3 regions of the Siminovitchia sp. FSL W7-1587 genome follow, and region 1 is predicted to be linked to each of the others. Evidence: riboswitches for the same ligand, from Rfam matches in the RefSeq annotation. Region 1 holds a riboswitch; each other region holds the start of a gene.
The links. A riboswitch is a leader RNA that binds a small molecule or an ion and turns the genes downstream of it on or off. The one in region 1 is predicted to bind glycine.

Region 2: it holds a riboswitch for glycine, as region 1 does, so the genes downstream of both, NST31_RS11965 (ACT domain-containing protein) here and glyA (serine hydroxymethyltransferase) in region 1, are expected to answer to the same signal.
Region 3: it holds a riboswitch for glycine, as region 1 does, so the genes downstream of both, gcvT (glycine cleavage system aminomethyltransferase GcvT) here and glyA (serine hydroxymethyltransferase) in region 1, are expected to answer to the same signal.

The regions. Positions count from the first base shown of each region.
Region 1 covers NZ_CP150169.1:3,493,018-3,498,189, reverse strand. The annotation lists gene sdaAA (L-serine ammonia-lyase, iron-sulfur-dependent, subunit alpha) at 1-480, opposite strand, end outside; gene NST31_RS16535 (serine dehydratase beta chain) at 486-980, opposite strand; gene glyA (serine hydroxymethyltransferase) at 996-2,246, opposite strand; glycine riboswitch at 2,419-2,525, opposite strand; gene speD (adenosylmethionine decarboxylase) at 2,871-4,178, opposite strand; gene NST31_RS16520 (hypothetical protein) at 4,943-5,092, shown strand; gene speB (agmatinase) at 5,115-5,172, opposite strand, start outside.
Region 2 covers NZ_CP150169.1:2,542,242-2,547,413, reverse strand. The annotation lists gene psiE (phosphate-starvation-inducible protein PsiE) at 66-506, opposite strand; gene NST31_RS11975 (superoxide dismutase) at 941-1,561, shown strand; gene NST31_RS11970 (PFL family protein) at 1,625-2,986, opposite strand; gene NST31_RS11965 (ACT domain-containing protein) at 3,000-3,275, opposite strand; glycine riboswitch at 3,373-3,451, opposite strand; gene NST31_RS11960 (class I SAM-dependent methyltransferase) at 3,645-4,259, opposite strand; gene NST31_RS11955 (3D domain-containing protein) at 4,484-5,104, shown strand.
Region 3 covers NZ_CP150169.1:4,307,903-4,313,074, forward strand. The annotation lists gene NST31_RS20245 (YqhG family protein) at 1-244, opposite strand, end outside; gene NST31_RS20250 (SNF2-related protein) at 213-1,913, opposite strand; glycine riboswitch at 2,047-2,141, shown strand; gene gcvT (glycine cleavage system aminomethyltransferase GcvT) at 2,308-3,414, shown strand; gene gcvPA (aminomethyl-transferring glycine dehydrogenase subunit GcvPA) at 3,434-4,780, shown strand; gene gcvPB (aminomethyl-transferring glycine dehydrogenase subunit GcvPB) at 4,773-5,172, shown strand, end outside.

The DNA of each region.
Region 1 (5,172 bases):
GAAAGCCCGGTTGGCGATCACATATCCGATGGCACTGGCAGTAAACAAGCCCATCACCAGTTCATCAAATGGAATGTCGGTATTGTCCCTGAGGGCAAAAATACATCCTGGAAGGATTCCGGCAGAACCGGCGGTGGGCGTGGCCACAATGACTCCCATCCTTGCATTTGTTTCGGAAGTCGCGAACGCATACTTCATGGCATCGACCGTTATGCTTCCTGTCAGGTAATTGCCTTTCTCTTTATATTGTTGCAGCAAGTAAGCGTCACCGCCCGAAATACCGCTTGGAGCCGTTGACTTGTCTTCAATGCCTGTTTCAACCGCTTCTTTCATCCTCAAAAGCCGCTCTTTCATTTTCTCGAAAATGTCTTTCTGGCTTCGGCCGGTCTTGCTTGCTTCCCATTCCAGCATAAGCTCGCCAATTCCCCAATTTTTTTCATGACACTGTTGGAGCAGCTCTTCCATCGAAGAGAATTCCATTCTTTTCACCTGCTTTCTGATAGATATGTTTCTTTGATCCACTCCATATCAATCTCGGTATTCAACAACAGATCCAGCCGATGCTCATTCATGTAAAAAATTTTTGAAAGCCCCCCTCCCAGGGATGCACCTCCAATTTCCAGCCGCTTGCCTTTCCTTCTGACTTCAACCATTAGCGTATTAGGGTGGTCAAAGTAAGAACATTGGTTCTCCATTTGAAACGTAACGTTCATTTTTTCATCTTGCGCAAGATCGAAGGCATAGCGAATACCCGGGTCATCCGTATCCATGCCAAGCAGGCCGCCTAAAATGGCCTTATCTGTCCCATGCCCCCGATATGTTTCCGCGAACGAATCATAGAAAGTGATATGGGCATAGTCGGGAACACCCCCAAGAAGATCATAAGCAAACTTTCCGATGGACACGACACCAGCCGTATGAGAGCTGGAAGGCCCCACCATAATTGGACCGATAATATCAAAACAACTGTTATAAATCACTTTCGCCACCCCACTTTATCTAACCAATAGCTCTTGATAAAGGGGATATTCGCGACAAAGTTGCTGTATCGTTTCTTGCACGCGCTTCGTAACAGCCGGATCTCCCTTGCTCTTTAAAATATCCGCTATAGCGCGACCAATGAGCTCCATATCTTTTTCTTTCATTCCGCGGGTTGTGACAGCAGCGGTTCCAATCCGAATCCCGCTCGTCACGAATGGACTTTCCGGATCATATGGAATTGTATTTTTATTGACGGTGATGCCTGCTGCTTCCAGCAAATGCTCCGCTTCTTTTCCAGTCAGTCCCCAAGCACGCACATCCAACAAGACAAGATGGTTATCCGTTCCGCCTGAAACGAGCCGGGCCCCCGTCTCTAATAAGGTTTCAGCAAGTTTTGAGGCATTTGACACAATTTGTTGAGTGTACGCTTTAAAGTCCGGTTGAAGCGCTTCCTTGAATGACACCGCCTTAGCAGCAATCACATGCATGAGCGGTCCGCCTTGAATGCCTGGAAACACTGCTTTGTTTATTTTTTTCATCACATCTTCATCATTCGTCACAACAATTCCCCCGCGCGGGCCTCTCAATGTTTTATGTGTTGTACTCGTAACGACATCCGCATACGGGACGGGAGAAGGATGAAGGCCACTGGCTACAAGGCCGGCAATATGGGCCATGTCCACCATTAAAATGGCTCCCGTTTTGTCCGCAATCTCTTTAAACTTGAAAAAATCTATGATTCTCGGATATGCACTTGCACCGGCAATGATCATTTTAGGACGCTCTTTTAAAGCGATGGCTTCCACCTCGTCATAATCAATCAAGTGGGAATCCTCTCTTACACCATAAGCGACGACATCGAACCATTTTCCTGACAGATTGACGGGGCTTCCATGAGTCAAATGCCCACCGTGTGATAAATTCATCCCCATGATCTTATCGCCCGGCTCCAACATCGAGAAGAAAACAGCCGTATTCGCTTGAGCACCGGAGTGGGGCTGAACATTGGCAAAATGGGCATCAAATAAAGCCGTTAACCTGGCAATCGCCAATTTTTCAACAACGTCTACGTGTTCACATCCTCCGTAATACCGTTTGTCCGGATACCCTTCCGCATACTTGTTCGTTAAAACAGAACCCATTGCCTCCATCACATCTTCACTGACAAAATTTTCAGAAGCAATCAATTCCAATGATCCATCTTGGCGCTTTCTTTCTGCCTGAATAGCCCGATAAATTTCCACATCCCCGTTTAACAAGCTCATTTTGGTTCCTCCTTTTCCCTATCTTCCCCTCCTTGTATTTTTTCGCACACAAAAAGGACAGGGGAAAGATAGCATTTTAATCTACCCTTCCTCTGTCCTGTTACCTGAGAGTTTAAAACTTCATAACGAAGTATTCCCCTTTGGTGGCCTTTACAGGCGCTCTCCAGAGACGCGTCCAAGCACGGTACTTTTACCTGAGAGATTAGATCCCAAGGAATTTTTTGGGACTTGCTCCTTCGGTGCCAAACCCAACGGTTTAGTCTCTCCCGTGATTGTCATTCGCAATTATTTGATTATTTCATAATATATCTGAACTTCAAGGGATTGTCAATAAAAAAATCTTTTTCTGTACCTTACTCTTCATGAAAGCATGGCATTTATCCCTAGCCGCTGTAGAAAAAGAACTGAAAAAGGATTCGCTGAAAGTGCTATTCTCAAGATTTTTCACAACATCTAAAAGGGAAGCCTTGGCAAATTGCGTTTTTCCAATCGCTAGGATCTCTCTGCCGCGCCGCCTGGGTACTCCCGGGAATCCTCGGCCCTCTGCTTTCGATGGTTCTTGACGATTACAGGAATCATTACTCGATATGAAAAATCCCCTTGTCTTGAGAAATTGTAAGATACTCAAAATTGGTTTATTTCTTTTTGGTATATTACATGAAGTTTGAGGTCTTTTATACAGTTACTGATTAAGCCCGTTTTCGGAGGCTGAAGACTTGGAGGCAGATGAAATAATCTTTCTAGATTTGAGTCGATTGCTCGATGGGGAACTGAAATGTCCGGGATTATTTTCATGATATTTTCACGGCTGGCCAAATGGAATCCCCAGACACCAAACGACGGCACCACTGTATAATAGGCTTTCGTTTTGAAACCAGCAGTATTCAATGTTTTGGCTATGCTCCAATACACTCTCGGAGTATCCCTCGGGGAATTGGATTGGCATGAAACGACTCCTCCCGCATTCAAATGCCTGCCGGCCCCGATAAATAATTCTTTGGTATATAATAAGCTGGTTGTAGGATCGGCGGGATCAGGAAAATCAACGATGATGACATCATAACCCTCCATTGTTTTCTTTAAGTATTCCATCGCGTCCATTATATGCACCTTTACCCTGCCATCCCTTAACGAGCCGGCATTTATAGCAGCAAGTGCGGGCTCGTCTTTTGCCAAACGAATCATGACGGGGTCAATATCCACAAGATCTACATGTGCTACATCAGTATATTTTAATATTTCACGAAGCGCCAGCCCGTCCCCTCCGCCTAAAATCAGTATTCTTTTTCTTGCTTTTGCCAGTTCCATTGCCGGAAATACCAGTGCTTCATGGTAATATCTTTCATCAAGGGATGAAAACTGCAACTCATCATTTAGATACAATCGAAGGTCTTTTCCCTCGACAAGCAAAATATCCTGAAAACCACTGAATCCTCTATACAAAATATTGTGCTTTCCATTTATAAGTTCTTTAAGAACCTTCATGTCCGACTCATTTCCCCGCTCTTTATTTGTTACATGAAGTGGTTTTCCCGGCTCACGAATACTTTCATTTCCGGAAAAAATTCGGCTTTTATGCCCTCTTGGAATTTCATGCATAAAGACGCGCCTTGCGCCTATTTTGCGTAGAAATCTTTGTAACACATTCCAGACATCCTGATGGGAACATGTATATAAGTCCAAAGCTGTATACCTGTATTCAGGCCAAGTGTGAATAGAGAAATGGGACGAAGAGATAACGATCGTACCCGTTACTCCTTGGGGTGAAAACGTATGGAAATAAGCCATCAGAATTTCCAATCGCAGTTCTCTCAAGGACTCTAAAATCAAACTTTTTACCTCATCAGCGCAATCAATGACACTAGCATTACAATCATATGCATCCACGATAAAATGTTGTCCTATTACGCCCGTTGCTTCCATGTCGTCCATTCCTTCCAGTCCTGATATTTTTTCGCTTCGCCCGAATCACCCATATTCCCGCAAACACATCCATAACTAACGTATGAACTTATCAATGTGCAAATGCTAAAAAATGAAAACTCTGCCTTTCTCGATTGAGCGAACGGCACGTTTTCGTCTATGAGTAGGATTCATGGATAATTCCCAATCCGTAAAACATTAATCCACTATGCTTCCGCGGTCATGAAGGAATAATGTGAGGAAGTTGGAAAAAATCATTGCGAAGCCATATAGAGTCCGACACGATACAATGACATAAAACTCCATATATAGCGTTATTTCAATCCACGCACTCATATAGAGTGCGACGCGGATGATGATGGCACTTTAAAGGATGAAATACAAATTTCAATCCATGCACTCATATAGAGTGCGAGAAAAAGAGTTTGAAAGAGTCATTTCAGGAATCCGATTTTCAATCCACGCACTCATCATAAAGAAAAACTTCCAGCAATGGACACAGACCTACAAGATGTAAGCCAGACAAGGTTGCCACACGATGTCGCGTTCTTTCCTCCGCCCCCGTTCCCCACTGAACACAGCAAGACAAAGGCCAAGATCGAGTTCAGTCCATTTTACTGTGTAAATTCCTCACGCTATATTCGGGATAGAGCGAAACTTCATGCGGCGAAGGTTGTTATTCCGCTTTTTGTTCGTTAAGCCAATCCGGCACTGGGTGTTGGACCAACTAACTTTTCTCCGGGCATCTCCCTTTCTTCAGGGGGCATGACAGGATGTTAATGCCGGGTCAAGCGAAATTTCAAGGAACGAAAGCTTTTTATTCAGCTGATTGTTCGTTAAGCCAATCGGGCGGATACTGGTTGTTTGCACCCATTGTTTACTTTTTTCGGATCCTTTCTGCAAAGGGCCTTACTGCCGGTTAATGCGGGATCCAGCGAATTGCGTTTATTCCACTACATATTTCCCTCTTATGTTCTTGTTCTTCCGCTGATGATGTCCCCAG
Region 2 (5,172 bases), 950 kb from region 1:
TTCACTTCATACTTTCATCATAGCGAGAATTGCCTATAAAGCAAAGATTATAGACTACTTTCCTGTTACTTTTTGAAAAACCATTTGCTGTCTGGACGTTCTCTTGGCGTAATATTCAAAATGAAATACGCGATGATCAGAATTAAAATCACAATGGAATAAAACAACGTATTTAATGGGTGATCATGATCAACAATGATCAAGCGGATCATGGCCGTGATGCCTATATAAAGAAAGTAGCGGAGGGGAAAATGATATTCTTCCTTAAAATACTTTACGATCATCGTAATAAACTCAAAATATAAGAAGAAGAGAAGGATATTGGCCAGAAAAAGTTTATAATCATTGCTTTCTTTTCGAATAAGAATTTGGCCGAAAATGATTAACTCCTGTATAAGTAAAACGGATAAAATGATGGCGAGGAAGACGAGTGAAATATTTAAAATAATTTGCAGTACTTTCGGGATCAATTGCACAAAAGAAATATTCTTTTTGATTTTGAACATGCGCTTCCTCCTTCAATAAAGTGACATTATTTTTTATGAAAAATCCTAGGGTACCCGCCTGGAGTGTATATATTTTCTTTCAGATCATGAACACTCCAACGACCGACTAAGGATTATGTTGCTCTACAATTCACGGTCGCCCATCCTCCTTTACAACTTTTATTTTAGCGATAGTACTCCGCATGTTTCAATTGAAAATCAAACATTTTTTGGAAATAGCAACCTGTATGACAGAAAACCAAATCCTGATTTTCCCTACACCACTTTTCAAATGAATCATAAAACCCTTTTTTAGAGAACTTCAAAAAACCTCTCGTAGTAATAAAGTCCTATTTTGTACGAAAGAGTTGACAAAGACACCTCTTTATATTAATTTTGCATTAGGGAAACTTTTTTGTGTATGTGCAATAATTAATGGGAAAGGGGAAATAGAAGTGCCATCATTCGCTTTACCGGAATTGAACTATGATTATGATGAACTCGAACCATTTATTGACGCCCGAACATTAGAAATCCATCACAGTAAACATCACGCTACATACGTCAATAACTTAAATACATTGTTGGCAGGCCATGAACATCTGCAAAATAAACCGATTGAGGATATCCTCAGCAACTTGGATTCCCTGCCCGAGGAAATACGGACAGGTGTCAGAAATAACGGCGGCGGGCATTACTGCCACAGCCTTTTTTGGGAAATCATGTGCCCAAAAGGAGGTGATGAACCAACAGGGGATATTGCTAAAGCCATCGAACATTACTTTAAAACCTTTGATAACTTCAAAGATAAGCTTTCCCAAGCAGCCATTTCCCGGTTTGGCAGTGGGTACGGCTGGCTTGTACTTGATGGTGAGGAGTTATCCATCATGAGTACTGCTAATCAGGACACGCCGTTAATGACCGGGAAAACACCGCTGCTTGTCATAGATGTTTGGGAACATGCTTATTATTTGAAGTATCAAAACAGACGACCGGAATTCGTCTCTAGTTGGTGGAACACTGTGAATTGGGATCAAGTGAATGAATTGTATTTGGAAGCGTTGAATAAAAGGTAATTGAGGCAAAGAAATATGCCATTAGCTCCCGGACTGGTGACCCGGGAGCTTTTTTTATGTTACTTAATTAATTAATGATTGCAGCGGTGCAGGAATACGCCCGCCCCGGCGGATAAGCTTCTCTGAGCTGTATTGGTTGACACCCAGTACTGGCGCCCGCCCAAGCAGTCCGCCAAATTCCACGATATCTCCTTCCCGCTTTCCCGGGACTGGAATGACGCGAACGGCTGTCGTTTTCTTATTAATCATACCGATCGCGGCTTCGTCCGCAATGATCGCAGCCAGCGTGGCAGGTGAAGCATCGCCGGATAAGGCAATCATATCGAGTCCAACCGAGCAAACACATGTCATGGCTTCCAGTTTGGATAAAGTGAGCGCCCGGTCTTCGATGCCCCGGATCATGCCCTCATCCTCACTCACCGGGATAAAAGCGCCGCTCAAACCGCCGACATAAGAACTCGCCATGGCCCCTCCTTTTTTTACTGCGTCATTCATTAAAGCGAGAGCCGCAATTGTCCCATGTGTTCCGACCCGCTCAAGGCCGATTTCTTCCAAAATATCGGCAACACTGTCATTCATGGCGTTCGTGGGAGCAAGTGACAAATCCATGATTCCGAACGGAACTTGGAGACGTTCTGCAACAACCCTGCCAAGCAGTTCGCCGGCTCGCGTGATTTTAAAAACCGTTTTCTTAATAATATCTGCCACTTCTCCAAGATCAGCCTCCGGATGGCGCCTTAAAGCATTTAACACGACGCCCGGGCCGCTGACTCCCACATTCAGCACAACTTCTCCTTCGCCCGCACCGTGAAAAGCACCCGCCATAAACGGATTATCCTCAACAGGATTACAAAAAACGACGAGCTTGGCACAGGCAATCCCGTTTCGATCCTTCGTCCTTTCCGCCGCTTCTTTTATAATCAAACCCATCTCGCGAACAGCATCCATATTAATGCCCGTTCTTGTTGTGGCAACAGAAATGGAAGAACAAACCCGCTCCGTTACGCTTAATGCCTCCGGGAGAGCGTCAAGCAGTGTTTGATCTCCTTTGGCAATGCCTTTATGAACGAGAGCAGAATAACCTCCGATAAAATCGACGCCAATTGTGGCGGCCGCTTTGTCCAATGTTTTGGCCAACTCCACCGCCTGCTCCTTCGTCGCATTGCCCAGCAACTCGGCAATTGGCGTGACGGAAATTCTCTTATTGACGATTGGAATACCGAATTCTTTTTCTGCCGCCTCCGCCGTGCTTTTTAAATTCCCGGCGTATTGTATGATTTTCTCATAAACCCGTTTGTTCATTTTTTCAAAATCAGAATCAGCACAATCCGACAGGCTGATTCCCATGGTGACGGTACGAATGTCCAAGTTTTCCATTTGGACCATCCGAATCGTTTCCATCATTTCGTTCAGCGCTATATTCATATACATTCTCCTTCTATATACGGTGCATCGACTGGAAAATCTCTTCCCGTTGAATATTAATTTGCTGTCCAATTTTCACGCCAAGTTCATCAAACTGTTTTTGCAAGCCTTCCAAATTTTCAATGCCCGTTACATCAACGACCATCATCATTGTAAAAAAATCTTGCAAAATGGTTTGCCGGATATCCAAAACGTTAATGTGGTGATCCGACAACACTTTCGTTACACTGGCAATAATCCCTACTTGATCTTTCCCAACCACGCTGACAACTGCGCGTCTTTTCTCCATGTTGTAATAGCCCCCTTCTTGAAATTGTAAACATAAAAAAAGATTGGATCTCTCCAATCTCCGAAAGTCAGTAGAATAACGTACATAAAAGTTCGTATGTTACTCTTCTGTCCTTTTGCCTGAGATTGTGAATCCTTCGGCGCCGCGTAAATCACGGTCTCTCCAGAAGCTGCTCCGGTTATAGTTTGATCCATAACCCTCATTGCTCATATTTTTGTCGATAAGTTATTTTAACAATCCGGCTCGTATTGAGTCAATAGCAGTTTTTAGAAACTTAGCACTCCCGTCTGATAATCGTGAAATAATAGCGCAAAGGACATTTCTTCTCATTCGCCTTTGCCATACCCTTCCGACTCGGATGATAACGCACTAGACCCGGGTTCCCGGCTTGGCCCAAATAAGATGCACCATGTTAAACCAGTGGCTTTCCACCTTGTCAATCTCGATTCCCGAAGCTTTTACAAGCTCCAGCATGTCACGATTATGATGACATCCGACCACACGGCAAAAAAGTGGATTGAAAGTCCTTTGGAATGTCGAAATCGCGACATGAGAGCTAATACCATGCTCCAATAATAAAATGTTCCCGTCAGGCTTACACCAACGCTGGATTTTTTGAAACATGCCGAGAGGATTTTCGTAACAACAAAATGAAAGCGTCGAAACAATGGTGTCGAACGATTCCTCATCAAAGCTCATTTTCTCGATGTCGGCACAAATAAAAACAGCATCCATGTGATGAGCGGCGGCCGCCACCCTGGCTTTGCGAAGCATCTCTTCACTAAAATCCGTCGCCGTCACCTTGACCCCTGAAGGATAGTAAGGAAAATTGGCTCCCGCCCCAACCGCCAGTTCAAGAACTTCTCCTTCGGCTTGACGAATCAACTCTTGGCGCCACCTTTTTAACGAAGCAGAATCCTTTCCCTTGGCATATCTTTTCGCTTGCCTGTCAAACAATCGAACCAGCTTCTCTTTTTTCACCATTCTTCCTCCTCGCTCCCGGCTTTATTAAAATATAACATGGTTCTGTAATATAGTGGCTTTTTTGTTTAGAACCTTGAAAATAGCGATTCCCAGGCTTGGTTACCAAGACATGTTCATGTTTTTTGGAAATATTTTGTAACCGAAAGTATATACAGATGAAATACGGCTGTCATATTCCCCTGTTATACTAAGACCTACGATTTAAAATAAAGGAGTTTTGCATGTTGAGAAAAATAGTCATATCTATGGTTACAGCATCTATTCTAGTATTAGGTTTTTCTGGAGCAGCTTCAGCGGCAACGGACACATATACAGTTAAAAAGGGAGATACACTTTGGGGTATCGGATTACAGCATAAGGTTTCCGTCAGCCAATTAAAAAGTTTGAACGGACTAACAAGTGACCTTATCATCCCGAATCAAGTATTAACGATTACGAATTCAAACGCGGCGGCGCCAGTCAATACAACAGAAAAGCCACAAGCACCTGTTCAGACTGCCAGTCCCGAAGCAACCGCGAATGAAACTACGAATGATACGACAAATGAAACTGCCAATAAAACAATCACAGTTACAGCGACGGCCTACACGGCCAGTTGCAAAGGATGTAGCGGCATTACCGCTACCGGCATTGATTTAATAAAAAACCCTAACGCCAAAGTCATCTCCGTTGATCCGAATGTCATACCTCTTGGGTCCAAAGTTCATGTAGAAGGATACGGAACTGCCGTTGCGGGAGATACTGGCGGCGCGATAAAAGGAAATAAAATTGACTTACACGTGCCTACTAATCAGGAAGCATTAAACTGGGGAGTCAGAACAGTTAAAGTAACAGTTTACGAGTAAACAGAGAATTAGGGGCTGTCTAAAAAGCTTCTAAAATAAATCAGTCGCAGAAAAACGCTTCTTATTTC
Region 3 (5,172 bases), 810 kb from region 1:
GTATATATTCACCCTTTACATTTTCCGGAGCTTTTTCTTCATCTGTAATAAAAGTCAGTTTTCCCGGATTGGGTATTCCGCCCGTCTTTTCTAAATATGTCCAATAAAATGGTCGATTCATCAGTTCTTTATCCATTTCTATCGTTAATTGGACGGTTAAAAATCCGGGGCCGTTTTCCAAAATGGTGCATTGCGTCGCTTCAAAAAAGTTCTCAAGATATTGATGTATTTCTTGTTGAAGCATTTGTTTCACTTTCCTCTCTTATGGAATCAGCAAACTGGATGAAGGCGGAAAGGTTTGCCATCTTCACCTTCAGTTCCCCTTCCGACTTGGATTCCTTGAAAATATCATGCATATGTTCCTCGATACTGCCAAATTCCAGCTTTGCCAGAATATCATCCAATTCTCCGACTACACGCTCAAAGAGTTTAATTTTTTGCGTCAGCAAATTGACAATATGTTCTTCAATTGTATTTTTCACTGCGAAGTTATAAATATACACATCTTCCTTCTGGCCCAGTCGGTGCACCCGGCCAATTCTTTGCTCAAGGCGCATCGGATTCCATGGCAAGTCAAAGTTGATGACGTGGTTGCAAAACTGCAAATTTATCCCTTCGCCACCGGCTTCGGTTGCGATCAGTACTTGCACGTGATTTTTGAACAATTCTTTCATCCAATCTTTTTTCCCGCGCTTAAAACCTCCGCGAAACGGAACAGATTTAATCCCGTGCTGCTGCAAAAACCATTGCAAGTATAGTTGCGTAGCACGGTACTCTGTAAAAATAATCACTTTATCATTGATTTTTTTAATCAATTCGAGCGCTTTCAGTGCTTTTGAGTTTTGTGATACGGCATCTATCTTTGTTTGCAAAAATGTAAGCTTGTTCACATATTCATCTGAGAGGTTTTCATATTTTTGCAGCATGTTTTTTAATGTAAAATAAACGGCTTCCCGGCTGCTGCACGCTTCCCGCTGTAAAGTAATAATTGAAAAAGCATTTGCTGTATAAGATTCACAGGACTCCCTTAATATATCAATCCCATCATAAAGCTCGCGTTCCTCTTTGCTGAATTCAATCGGAATGGTTTCAACATGGCGCTTTGTCCATTCAATTTTGGTGTCAGCTCTTCTGTTCCGAATCATTACTTTATTAATCAGGCTTTTTAAATGTTCATTTTCTTGCTTTGATAATTTTTTATTTTTATATTTCTCCAAAAAGCTGCTTTGGCTCCCTAGATGGCCTGGCTTTAACAAGGAGACGAGGTAGAAAATTTCCTCAATTTTATTTTGAATCGGTGTTGCCGTCAGCAACAGACAATACTTTTTGGGGAGAGATTGCACGAACTGGTAATTTTTCGTTTTATGATTTTTCAGCTTGTGGGCCTCATCAACAATGATACAATCAAAATCTTGTTCGGAAATGATGTCGCAGTGAGGGCTCCGTTTTGCTGTATCAATGGATGAAACGATACAGTCATACTGGCCCCATACATAACTTTTTGTTGCCGCAACGGCATGGATGTGGAATTTGGAATTCAGCTCGTATGTCCACTGAGAAACGAGAGATGCAGGGACAAGGATCAATGCCCGTTTGACAAGGCCGCGAATCATATATTCTTTTAAGATCAATCCCGCTTCAATTGTTTTTCCCAGCCCCACCTCATCAGCTAAAATGGCTTTGCCGTTCATATTTTCCACAACGACAGTGGCCGTTTCCAGTTGATGGGGCAATAATGTTAGTTGAGGCAAATGGTTCGGTGCGACTAGACCCTCAAACTCAGGAACGAGTAGCTGTTTTTCCGCGGTTAATGCCAGCTTGAACAATTGTTGATTGGCCCAAGGGCCATCCTGTTCGATTCGCTCCAGGAAGCCCGGAAGCCATTGGGTATCAGATTGGATAGGTACCTTCATCGTGAACGCCTCTCCTTTTCTATGTATGATTGAGGAAAATGTTTGAACAATTGGCAAAAGAATGGTACGATGTGTGTAACTAGCAAGCTTCGCATGATAATAGTATAACCAGTCTCAAAAAGAATATAGGCGAATGATGACAAGAGGAGAGACCGATGAATTTTCGGCGCCGAAGGAGCAAGCGCGAACCCGTGCGAATCTCTCAGGCAAAAAGACTCTTGTTTGACGCAACTCTGGAGAGCGTTTTCTTCCTACGAGAAAACCACCAAAGAAGAAAGCCGATCTTAAAGCGGTCAAACTTTCAGGTCCCAAGACAGAGAAACCTTTTCATAGGGGTTTTTCTGTCTTTTTTTATTGCCTGATGTTACATAAAAGATAAAAAGGAGGAAGGACAATGTCAGAATTAAAACGAACCCCTTTGTATCCTTTGTATGAAAAGTACGGGGCAAAGACAATTGATTTTGGCGGCTGGGATCTTCCTGTCCAGTTTTCCAGCATAAAAGAGGAACATGAAGCCGTCAGGGAAAGAGCAGGCATTTTTGATGTTTCCCACATGGGAGAAGTGTTGGTGACAGGGAAAGAGAGTGAAGCGTTTCTTCAAAAATTGATGACCAACGATGTATCCAAACTGAAGAAGGGCGGCGCTCAATATACGGCAATGTGCTATGAGAATGGCGGAGTCGTAGACGATTTGCTCATCTATCGGCTTGATGAAGAAGAATACTTGTTGATCGTGAATGCCGCCAATACGGATAAAGATGTTGCCTGGTTAACACAATACGCGGATAAAGATGTCGAAGTGAAGAATGTCTCAGACCAATATGCCTTGATTGCGATTCAAGGACCGAAAGCGCAATTGATTTTGCAAAAAATTGTAAAAAATGTGGATTTAAGAGATGTCAAATTTTTCAAATTTCAACAGAATGTTGATGTAAACGGAGCGAAAGCTCTTGTTTCCCGAACTGGGTATACAGGTGAAGACGGGTTTGAAATTTACTGTAGCCCGAAAGACGCCACTCAAATATGGGAAGATCTGCTAAAAGCAGGCAAGGAAGAGGGGATTCAGCCTTGTGGGCTTGGTGCACGAGATACGTTGCGCTTCGAGGCGACTTTGCCGCTTTATGGACAGGAATTGTCCCCGGACATTTCTCCTTTAGAGGCAGGCATCGGATTTGCCGTAAAACTCAATAAAGAAGAGGACTTTATCGGAAAAGAAGCCCTGACAAAGCAAAAGGAAAACGGCGTTTCTAGAAGACTTGTAGGTATCGAAATGCTGGAGCGGGGCATCCCGAGGCATGGCTATCCCGTATATAAGAATGATGAAGAAATTGGGTTTGTCACGTCGGGAACACAATCTCCTACGCTGAAAAAAAACATCGGCCTTGCTCTCATTCAGTCTGAGTACAGTGAAGTAGGGAATGAGTTGGAAGTGGCTGTGCGCAAAAAACGTTTACAAGCAAAAATCATTAAAACGCCATTTTATACACGTCCAAAAAAATAGGATGGGGGAGAAAAATATGATCAAACATCGTTATTTGCCTATGACGGAAGAAGACAAGAAAGAAATGCTGCAAACGATCGGAGTAGATTCAATAGATGACTTATTTTCGGATATACCGGATAAAGTGCGATTCAAAAGGGAGTACAATATTAAAAAAGCCAAATCCGAATCCGCCTTATTAAAGGAGTTGTCTCGGCTTGCTGCCAAAAATGCCGATTTACAACAACATGTTTCGTTTTTGGGAGCGGGAGTGTACGACCATTATATCCCGACAATCGTTGACCATGTGATATCTCGATCAGAGTTTTACACCGCTTACACGCCTTATCAGCCGGAAATTTCTCAAGGTGAGCTCCAGGCCATTTTTCAATTTCAAACAATGATATGTGAATTAACAGGAATGGATGTTGCAAACTCTTCCATGTATGATGGCGGAACGGCGCTTGCAGAGGCGGCCATGCTCGCTGCCGGACATACAAGAAGAAAAAAAGTTCTCGTATCAAGGACGGTCCATCCCGAATCACGCGATGTATTAAAGACATATGCCAAAGGCCAGGCAGTTGAAGTGATAGAAATTCCCGATAAAGATGGTTTGACTGATTTGGAGGCTTTAAAGGCTGAAATCAACGAGGAGGTTGCTGCGGTAATTGTACAATACCCGAACTTCTTTGGCCAAATTGAGCCGCTTAAGAAAATTGAACCGCTCATCCATGACGTAAAAGGACTGTTTATCGTTTCCAGCAACCCGCTTTCTTTGGGTGTTTTAACACCTCCAGGCGCCATTGGTGCAGATATTGTGGTCGGAGATGCCCAGCCTTTCGGCATTCCCGCTTCCTTTGGCGGTCCGCATTGCGGCTATTTCGCCGTCACGAAAAAACTTATGCGAAAAGTTCCGGGAAGACTTGTTGGACAGACAACAGACGAAGACGGCAAGAGAGGTTTCGTTTTAACGCTGCAGGCGCGCGAGCAGCATATCCGGCGCGATAAAGCAACATCCAACATCTGTTCCAACCAAGCTTTGAACGCCCTGGCTGCATCTGTAGCCATGACGGCTTTGGGAAAACACGGTGTTAAAGAAATGGCTGTTCAAAATATCCAAAAAGCACATTATGCGAAAAACGCGTTGAAAGAAAGCGGATTTTCTATCGCGTTTGACGGGCCTCATTTCAACGAGTTTATTGTAAAGCTCCGTAAGCCTGTCGGGGAAATAAATGAAAAGCTGTTGGAAAAAGGATTCATTGGCGGATATGATGTAAGCCGTGAGTATCCGGAGCTGAAAAATCATATGTTGGTTGCCGTAACGGAGTTAAGAACAAAGGAAGAGATCGATCACTTCGTAAAAGAATTGGGGGATTGTCATGAGTAAAGAGAACTTGCCTCTTATTTTTGAAATGTCAACGCCGGGCCGTATCGGATACAGCCTTCCGGAATTGGATGTTCCAGAGGTTGATGTCCATCAATTTATCCCTTCGGATTATTTGCGGGAAGAAGAACCGAAACTTCCTGAAGTATCGGAATTGGATATTATGCGGCATTTTACAGAGCTTTCGAAGCACAATCACGGAGTAGACTCAGGTTTTTATCCACTCGGCTCTTGTACAATGAAATATAATCCTAAAATCAATGAACAGGTTGCCCGCTTCCCGGGCTTTGCCCATATTCATCCTTTGCAGCCGGAATCGTCCGTTCAAGGCGCGCTCGAACTAATGTATGATTTACAGGAGCATTTAAAAGAAATTACTGGAATGGATGAAGTGA